One region of the Lysinibacillus sp. NPDC093210 genome, then DNA from elsewhere that is predicted to be linked to it. Evidence: riboswitches for the same ligand, from Rfam matches in the RefSeq annotation. Region 1 holds a riboswitch; each other region holds the start of a gene.
The links. A riboswitch is a leader RNA that binds a small molecule or an ion and turns the genes downstream of it on or off. The one in region 1 is predicted to bind S-adenosylmethionine.
Positions count from the first base shown of each region.

Region 2: linked by a shared signal. The riboswitch ahead of ACIP9C_RS21940 (bifunctional homocysteine S-methyltransferase/methylenetetrahydrofolate reductase) and the one ahead of metA (homoserine O-acetyltransferase MetA) in region 1 are both predicted to bind S-adenosylmethionine.
Region 3: linked by a shared signal. The riboswitch ahead of ACIP9C_RS19410 (cyclase family protein) and the one ahead of metA (homoserine O-acetyltransferase MetA) in region 1 are both predicted to bind S-adenosylmethionine.

Region 1 covers NZ_JBIVOE010000005.1:119,000-122,283, forward strand. Annotated here, with positions in the region: gene ACIP9C_RS13845 (GerAB/ArcD/ProY family transporter) at 1-916, shown strand, start outside; gene metA (homoserine O-acetyltransferase MetA) at 993-1,928, opposite strand; SAM riboswitch class I at 2,033-2,142, opposite strand; gene ACIP9C_RS13855 (nucleotide excision repair endonuclease) at 2,463-2,834, shown strand; gene panF (sodium/pantothenate symporter) at 2,933-3,284, opposite strand, start outside.
Region 2 covers NZ_JBIVOE010000014.1:26,489-29,772, reverse strand. Annotated here, with positions in the region: gene hemG (protoporphyrinogen oxidase) at 29-1,417, shown strand; SAM riboswitch class I at 1,543-1,642, shown strand; gene ACIP9C_RS21940 (bifunctional homocysteine S-methyltransferase/methylenetetrahydrofolate reductase) at 1,734-3,284, shown strand, end outside.
Region 3 covers NZ_JBIVOE010000009.1:174,625-177,908, reverse strand. Annotated here, with positions in the region: gene ACIP9C_RS19415 (DedA family protein) at 1-390, shown strand, start outside; gene ACIP9C_RS19410 (cyclase family protein) at 462-1,199, opposite strand; SAM riboswitch class I at 1,297-1,398, opposite strand; gene ACIP9C_RS19405 (YuzC family spore coat inner layer protein) at 1,508-1,813, opposite strand; gene ACIP9C_RS19400 (VOC family protein) at 2,089-2,532, shown strand; gene ACIP9C_RS19395 (methyltransferase domain-containing protein) at 2,605-3,207, shown strand.

The sequences.
Region 1 (3,284 bases):
TATCGTTTTCGCGTCGTATTTAGGGATTGAAGTTTTTGCACGTTCAGTGGAAATACTCTTTCCAATATTTTTGTTAATTTTTATTATTTTTATTATTTGTATTTCCCCTCAAATCAATATTGAAAATATCATGCCAGTCTATGAAACAGACACAAAATCATTAATCGTCGGTACGCTAAACTTTACGAGTGTTTTTTCTTTCCCACTTGCTGTGTTGCTTATGTTTTTCCCTTCTGGAGTCAATGTACATAAAGCAGCTCAAAAAGGATATTATATCGGCACACTGCTAGGTGGAATTGTCTTAATTCTCATTATTGCCCTTTCAACACTTGTTCTTGGCTCAACTAATACATCAATTAAGACATTTCCAAGCTATGCGCTAGCTCAACGAATTTCTATAGGTAATTTTTTTCAACGCGTTGAAATTATCATGGCTGTTATGTGGATTATATCCATTTACATTCGAACATTCATTTATTTTTACGCAACGGTACTTGGTCTAGGACAAATATTGAAAATAAAAGATCCTCGTCCACTCATTTTACCACTTGGATTATGTATGGTTGCACTGGCTCAAATTGCTCACCCGAATATCGTCCATTCAAATAATTATAATGAGAATATTTGGCCGTTGTATTCAGGATTATTAACCGTTTTACTTCCATTGTTGTTACTAACAGTCGCAAAAATTCGCAAAATAAAAAAGAATGAAGACAATCAAAGCTCTTCAAGTAATCAGCAAGAATCTCAAGAACAACAACCAAAAGACAAGCGAGCTCCAAAAGAACAACCAGAATCAAAAACGCAGCAAGCTCCAAAGGAACAACCAGAATCAAAAACGCAGCAAGCTCCAAAGGAACAACCAGAATCAAAAAAGCAGCAAGATGCGACCAAACCAAATTCCGAATCTCAATAAGTTAACACAAAAACCACATTTCTCACTTTTAATGAGAAATGTGGTTTTTCTAACTGCAAAATGGTATAGTTCCAAATTAAATATGGTATTCAATTTCATCAACAAAGTCCCATTCGTACGGTGTTTCTTGATAAACATAATAGTTAAGCCAATTCGAAAAAAGTAAATGCGTATGTGCTCGCCATGTATTAATCGGCTCATTAGAAGGATTATTATTCGGGAAATAGTTAACAGGAATCGCAATATCAATTCCTTTTTCAACATCACGGTAATATTCATCAGCTAATGTTGTCGCATCGTATTCTAAGTGACCTGTAATCATTATGTTTTTATTATCCTTTGACTGCACAATAAAAACGCCAGCATCTTCTGAATAGGACAGTAAGCGTAAATCTGGGTGCTTACGTACTTCATCAATAGAAACCGATGTATAGCGTGAATGTGGCGCTGTAAATAAGTCACTAAAGCCTCGCACTAGATCGACTGTTAAATCGGTAATGACATGTGAATATACTCCAGAACACTTTTCTGGCAGTTCAAATTTACCGATACCATAATGGTGATACAACGCAGCTTGTGCACCCCAACATATATGCATTACAGACGTAACATTTTTCACGGACCAATCCATTATTTCTGAGATTTCTTCCCAATAATTCACTTCTTCAAATGCCATTTTTTCAACAGGAGCCCCCGTAATAATCATACCGTCAAAGCGACGATGGCGAACCTCTTTAAACGTCGAATAAAATAGCTGTAAATGTGATTTACTAACATTTTTTGATTCGTGTGTTGCTGTATTTAAAAATGTAATATTCACTTGTAATGGTGTATTACCGAGCAATCGCAGTAATTGTAGCTCTGTCTTTTCTTTTTCTGGCATTAAATTAAAAATTAAAATATTTAAAGGACGAATTTGTTGCGTTTTGGCGCGGTCTTCTTCCATTACGAATATTTTTTCCCCACGTAAATGTTCTCCAGCTGGTAAGTTTTTTGGAATATTAATAGGCATATTGAATTCCCCTTTTCGTTAATTTTTTCTCTCTATCTAATAAAAATTAAAAAATCCCCCTCATTCCTTTAGAGCAAGAATGAGAAGGATAATTATCACGTTCACTCTTATCTCTCAAAGGAAAAATCCTTTGGTGGAATTAGCACCTTTCTAACATTGTTAGAGGTTGCTGAAGCGTCATCGGGCCAAATCCCTCAGCTTCTCTTGATAAGATTATTTAATTAAAAAGAATTGTATCATGAACGATTAAGAATTTCAATAATACATAGAATATTTAGTATTTAAATGAATGGAAGTATATTTTTTGTTAAACACTATAATCAATTCTACCTAAAGCTTTTGTAGATTACGTAAATACGGCTTAAAAATCATTTTTAACATCTATTAGCCTAAGTAGATGACAAACAAATGACAAATTACACCCGATTACAGCTATGCGCAGTAAATAGATTTTTGTACAAATAAATCGGAATGGTAATCAAGGAGGTATTATGTTAACATATACCTTTAGTAACAGAGAGGAACGTGAATATTTTGATTAAAATTGAACTCCCAAAACCAGACTTGGTAATTCGTCAACGTGAGCAAGTATTAAAACCTGGGGATGTAGAAATCCCGCCATTCCATGGTTTTATTGATTTCCATAAAATCACTCGCGAAAAAGGTGGCATTTTCTTATTCTACAACGAAAAAAATGAGCTATTGTTTGTAGGGAAAGCGCGTAAAATTCGTCAACGCATTAAAAAGCATTTTGAAGATAATGTATCACCAATGAAAAAATACCGTGATGAAATTTTCAAAATTGAAGTATATGAAATTGATGATCCAATGGAACGTGAAATTTACGAAACTTATGCAATTAACACATTCCGTGCAAAATATAATCTTGAAAAAGTATTTTATTAAAAAATGCCGTTAGCATGAAATATGCTAACGGTTTTTCTTTTTTTCCTCAAAAATGCAAAATACCTTGAGAGCTTTATCCTCCCAAGGTATTTTGATATTTAAATAAATATTTTTTCATCTTTAAATTTATTAGCTGTTAGGTAACTTACGATGACAAAAATAATGAATGAAGCCACTATTGGGATTGTCACTGTATGCATGCCAAAGATTGACGGATAAAAGCGATCGATTACAATATATAACGTCATGCCCGTAATCATGGAAGCAATAGCGCCGTATTTATTAGCCTTTTTCCAATATAAGCCTAAAACGACTGACCAAATAAAGACAGCTTCTAGGCCGCCAAATGCAAATAAATTAAGCCACACAAGTAAGTCTGGTGGATTTAACGCAAATACAACAACTGCTAAACCAATTACTGTAGTAACGATAAAGCTTGCACGCTTAATT
Region 2 (3,284 bases), on a different contig from region 1:
TAAATAAAGAAATTAGGGGCGATTCTTCATGGAAACAATAGTTGTATTAGGTGGAGGAATTACAGGTTTATGTACGATGCATTATTTACAACGTCAAGTATTGGAGAAAAAAATAGATGTAAACCTAGTACTTGTTGAAAAAAATGCTTACTTAGGTGGAAAGCTACACTCCGCATATGACCAGGGTTTTATTATGGAAACAGGCGCTGATTCAATTGTAGCTCGTCATAAAGGCGTCATGGAGCTAGTACAGGAGCTTAATTTTGAACAGGAGCTAGTGTACAACGAAACAGGAGTATCTTATATCTATACAAACGACGAATTACATGCAATACCAGCTGATTCAACATTCGGTATTCCTATGAGTTTAGCATCTCTGGAAGCAAGTACGCTTGTATCAGAAGCTGGTAAGCAAATCGCATTACAGGACTTAACGATGCCGAATAAAGGCTTTACTAAAGAAAGCTCAATAGGCGAGTTTTTAACGTATTACTTAGGTGAAGAGCTTGTGCAAAATCAAATAGCGCCAGTATTAGCAGGAGTATATTCTGGTGACCTACATCAACTTTCGATTGCTTCTACACTGCCATACTTAATCGATTATAAAGATGATTACGGTAGCATCATCAAGGGGTTTGATGCAAATCGTGAACAATTTATAAAAGCTTCCAATAAAAAGTTTATTTCATTTAAAAAAGGCTTATCGTCTCTGATTGATCGCCTTGAAGAAACGTTAACAGAAGTAGAAATTATCAAGGGCGTAGCAACAACAAGTGTAAAGAAACATGAAGGGCAATATACAATTTCATTAGCAAATAATAGAAAGCTTGAGGCTGATCACGTTGTATTAGCGCTGCCGAATGAAGCGGTGCAAAGCTTATTACAGGACCCATCGTTAGATCATTATTTTAAGAAATTTACTACAGCTTCTGCAATAACAATTTATCTAGGTTTTGATGTACCGGATGCATTGCTACCAGCAGATGGAACGGGCTTTATTGTGTCACATAATTCAAATGTCCAATGCAATGCAGCAACTTGGACAAGTAGAAAATGGAAGCATACATCTGCTAATAGTAAATTGCTTGTACGACTCTTTTATAAGAGCATCAATCCTGCGTATGAAAAATTATGTAAGATGACAGATGAAGAACTAGCTGCTGTCGCATTAGACGATGTAAAGAAAAGTTTAGGGATTGATGAAAAGCCAACTGTAGTTAATGTGGCCAAGTGGATTGATCAAATGCCAAAATACGATTTAGCACATCATGAGGCATTGAAGGGCTTAACAGCTGAGCTTGCAGAAAGCTATCCCAATTTATCGATTGCAGGCTGCTCTTATTTCGGAGTAGGCATTGGTGCTTGTATTCAAAATGGTAAAAAAATAGGCGAAGAGCTTGCAGAAAAACTAGTATAACCGTAAAACAAATGCGGAAATTTGATATTTTTCTGGAGAAATCTCCTTTGTTGAGTGAAATAGTCTTGACTCTATCGCCTGTAAACGATATGATTCTTTTAATTATTTGAAAAATTCATACTACATTCTTATCGAGAGAAGCCGAGGGACTGGCCCTATGAAGCTTCAGCAACCAACTAATGTCAGGTGCTAAATCCAGAAGACCTTTTTGGTCGAAGATGAGAAGGAAAAACAATTACGATTCGTTAAAGCCTTCTTTTTTGTAAAAGAAGGCTTTTTATATTTTTGGATACAAGGAAAGTGAGGGTTACGTTTTATGGGATTGCTAGAAAAGTTAAAAACACATGTATTAACTGCAGATGGTGCCATTGGTACTGTATTATATGGCTACGGCTTGGAGTACTGCCATGAAGAAATGAATGTACAGAGACCGAAGTTAATTGAAAAAATCCATAAAGAATATATTGCTGCTGGTGCAGATGTGATTCAGACAAATACTTACGGTGCTAATGCTATTAAATTAGCACGCTATGGTTTAGAATCGCGAGTTCAGCAGTTTAATGAAGCGGCAATCACGATTGCGAAACGTGCCGCAGCAGATGGCGGACAATTTGTGTTAGGCACAATTGGAGGCATTCGTGGTATTCGTAAAAGTGATGCAACGTTAGAGGACATTTTATCGACAGTCGAAGAGCAAGCAAATGTGTTACTTGCAGGCAATCCAGATGGCCTTTTACTTGAAACGTATTATGATTTCGAAGAGTTAAGCGCAACGTTGAAAATGTTACGTGCCAAAACAAAGCTACCAATTATTGCGCAGGTGTCGATGCATGAACCAGGCGTGTTACAAAATGGAATTGCATTAAATCAGGCATTGCACGAGCTAGAAGCGCTTGGTGCAGATGTAGTAGGCGTAAATTGTCGTTTAGGGCCGCATCATACAATTCAAGCATTTGAAGGAGTTGAGCTTCCTGAAAAAGCATTTATGTCTGCATATCCCAATGCATCCTTGCTAGATTTAGAGGATGGGCGTGTCGTATATGAGTCAGAAGCAGATTATTTTGGTCGTGCCGCAGTTGCACTAGTTGACCAAGGTGTTCGTTTAATCGGTGGTTGCTGTGGAACAACACCAAAGCACATAGCAGCAGCGAAAAAATATTTAGAAGAGTTAACGCCTATTGAAGAGAAGTTTGCCAAGCCTGAAAAAGTACAGGTTGTACGTGAAGCAGAGCCTGCGACGTATGAGCCATTGCATGAGAAGGTAAAGCGCGAGCGTTCGGTTATTGTGGAGTTAGACACACCGAGACATTTAGAAATTGATGGCTTTATTCAAGGGGCGAAAAAATTATATGAAGCAGGCGCTGATGTAGTGATGATGGCAGATAATTCACTCGCATCGCCCCGCATTAGTAATGTGGCAATGGGGGCGTTATTGAAGGAAACGCACGGTGTCCGACCGTTAACGCATATAACGTGCCGTGATCGTAATTTAATTGGATTACAGTCGCATTTGATGGGTTTAAATGCACTTGGCATTCATGATATTTTAGCGGTTACTGGAGATCCGACTAAGGTAGGTGACTTCCCGGGTGCCACAAGCGTTTATGATGTATCTTCTATGGAACTAATCCAGCTGATTAAACAGTTAAATGAAGGTATTTCATTTTCTGGAAAGCCACTTCGTAAAAAGGCAAACTTCTCTGTAGCGGCAGCATTTAACCCGAATGTACGTGTACTAGACCGAGCAGTGACTCGACTAGAGAAAAAGATAGAGCATGGTGCGGATTACTTTATTTCTCAACCAGTTTATTCGACAGAAAAAATCATTGAAATTTATGAGGCAACAAAGCATTTAGAAGCACCAATT
Region 3 (3,284 bases), on a different contig from region 1:
TTTGTTGGTCGTCGATTCGGTTTGCCGTTATTACAAAAATATGGGCCGAAAATTCATATAACTGCACAAAAAATTGAGTTTACGAAAAAATTGTTTGAAAAGATAGGGCCTGTACTATTATTAATTGGATACTTTATACCTGGCGTTCGTCATCTTACAGCATATATTGCAGCAATTAATAATTATCCTTATAAAAAGTTTGCTGTTTATGCGTATGCTGGTGCAATCGTATGGACTTTCACATTTATTACTTTAGGGAAAGTGCTAGGAAATAAGTGGCGTTTTGTTGGTATGTATTTATCTCAATACAGCCTATATGCAGTATTGTTATTTATAGTACTAATGCTGATTGTGTACTTTTTATTTAAAAAAAGAAATACTATTAAATGAATACAGCCTGTTAAAAGAAGGTCTGCTGCAAATGTTTATATGGCATTTGAGGCAGACCATTTTGTATTGACTTAAGGCAAAATCGCAAAAGAACGTACAGGGAATCCAGATGCTTTTTCAGGCTTTGGCACAATATTGAAAATGACTGCTCCTTTTGCTGGTAGCTTATCTAGATTCGTCATTAATTCAATTTGATATGTATCCTGATCTAGTACAAAGTATTCGCCATCCAGCGTTCCGTTTTTACGGAAATCTGACGCTGAATCCGTATCGAACGTTTCATGACCAATTGCATTGATGTTCCGTTCTGTAAATAAAAACTGCAACGCTTCTAATCCCCAACCTGGAATATGGTTATGACCGTCTTTATCTTTATTATTGAACAAATCCTTATCTGGCCAACGTTTACTCCAATCAGTTCGCAGTGCAACAAATGTCCCTGCTTCAATTTCTCCATATTCTGCTTCGAAATCTAAAATATCTTGTACACTTAACGAGAAGTCATTGTCCGATTCAGCTTCCGTAGACTTATCAATAACAATTAGCGGTAGGACAAGTTCTTTTAATTCTAATTCGTCTAAGTAGCGTGTATCTGAAACAAAGTGGATAGGTGGATCGATATGTGTTCCATATTGCCCAGGAAACGTAAATTGTTGTGCAAAGAAGCCGTCATCATGCGAAAATAACGTTTTAAATTTGGCATCTTCAAACATAAAGAAATGAGGCGAGTTAGGTCCGAATGTGTGTGTTAAGTCGACCCATTGCTTAGATTTTAATAGCTGCAATGCTTGTAAAAGTTCATTTGTCATTTTTATTCCCTGCTTTCTTTTACTATGAATAGTTAAAAACAAAATAAAAAAAGAGCCCTACTTGTAGAAGAGGACTCTCGTGTAACTGAAGTCAGTCTCCTCATCTTTTTGCGAAGTTCGCAAATTGGAATTAGCACCATGCCTAAGACTGGTTGCTGAGACTTCATAGGGCCAATCCCTCCATCTCTCTTGATAAGAAAAATATATGAATTTTCAGAAATAGTAATACCAAATACTTTAGCATAATCAAAAATAGTTTACAAGTTCTATAGGAGTGCATGGTTATAAAAAATAAGAAGCCTTCTTCATCACCAATATAAAATTACCGCTATACTACAGCACCCACCTTCTGATAATACAATTCGAATATTATCTGGCGTATATTTCGCTTCAAACTTCGCCGTAACACCCGCTGAAGAAATGAGTTTTTGCACTTCATCTTGCTTGGAAAGCTGTGCAGCATTCTTAAGATCATGTGCAAATTGATCAGACCCTTCAATTTTCTCTGTCAGTAATTGGGCCTGCTGCATAATTGGCTGAATTTGTTTGGCAGATGTCTTCAACTTCAATGTATTAATAGGCGGGTACGGATTAGGGTTTGGAGATGTGGGCATCGCAAGCTGTCCGGGCAAATGATATAGTAAAGGGGTGTTAGAAATGCCCCAATTTGGATATTGATTTACATAAACATAATACGGATAAGGATTGTAATACAGCAGAATTCCTCCAATCCATAGCTAATATCTTAGTGTATCTTATGTAGCGGCATTATGTTTTGTGTTGAGGGTCATCTTTTATATGGAGCGTGTACCATGGTCATGGAGATAAAGGGAAATTAACTAAAATAGTAGAATAAGTAATAGATAATGTAGAAAAGGGGGAAGATGGGATGAACCGTTTAAATTTAATTACATTGGGAGTAAAAAATATGGTAGAATCGCTGGCATTTTATCGTGAAGGGCTGGGTTTTGAAGTAGTCGTCTATGGGGATGAAACAAATCCAGATGTTATTTTTTTCAATAATGCAGGAACAAAAATATCTTTATTCCCAATTGAGCGCTTAGTAAAGGATATTGATGAAGCGAATCCACCCGCTGTAGGTAATGGCTTTAATGGCATTACACTTGCCTATAATGGAAAGTCTAAAGAAGAAGTCGATGAAGTATTTTTGTTAGCAAAAAAAGCTGGGGCGAATATTGTAAAGGAGCCTGAAACAGTGTTTTGGGGAGGCTATAGCGGGTATTTCCAAGATCCAAACGGCTTTTATTGGGAAGTTGCGCATGGTGATATGTGGGAATTCGATGAAAATGATATGATAATTATTAAGGAATAGATTGACGGCGTGCTTTGATGAAGTTAGGTCATAGCACGTTTGATATACTTAGTCTAGAGAGGAGATGAGAAAGTGAAACCGTTTTGGGAGAAAGATTACTTAGCAGATACGCATTATGCTTTTGGTAAACCAAGTGAGGAAGTGGTTGAATGTGCAAATAGGTTACAAGCAGGTGCACGCATTTTAGATATAGGATGTGGTGATGGTAGGCACGCAGTCTATTTAGCACAGCTTGGGTTTGAGGTTGAAGCCATCGATATTTCGGAGGCAGGCATCGCTAAAATCAATAGATACAAAGAGTTGCATCAATTACATAACTTGCACGCTATTGTGCAAGATGTTACTACATATGAGTTTAAACGATCCTATGATTGTATTATTTCACATGGCTTGTTCCACTTTTTAGAGCGTGAAGCTTGGCATAACATTATTCAATCAATGCAAATACATACGAAGATACAGGGCATCAATATTATTACCGTATTTACAGACGAAGTAGATATTCCAGAAGATTTAGCACCATTTATTAAAGGAATATGTAAAGAAGGCGAAATCAAAGATTTATATCATAGTTGGTCAATTCAATATTATCGTTCTTACCAATTTGAAGATCAGCATGACAACAATATTAAACATTGTCATGCAGCAAATAAATTAGTCGCTGTAAGAAGATAATAAAGAAAAAACGAAGCACCATTGTTATTTTAGGTTATTTTAAGGTTTTATGTTTAAGTTAAGTATTGAAAACTCCA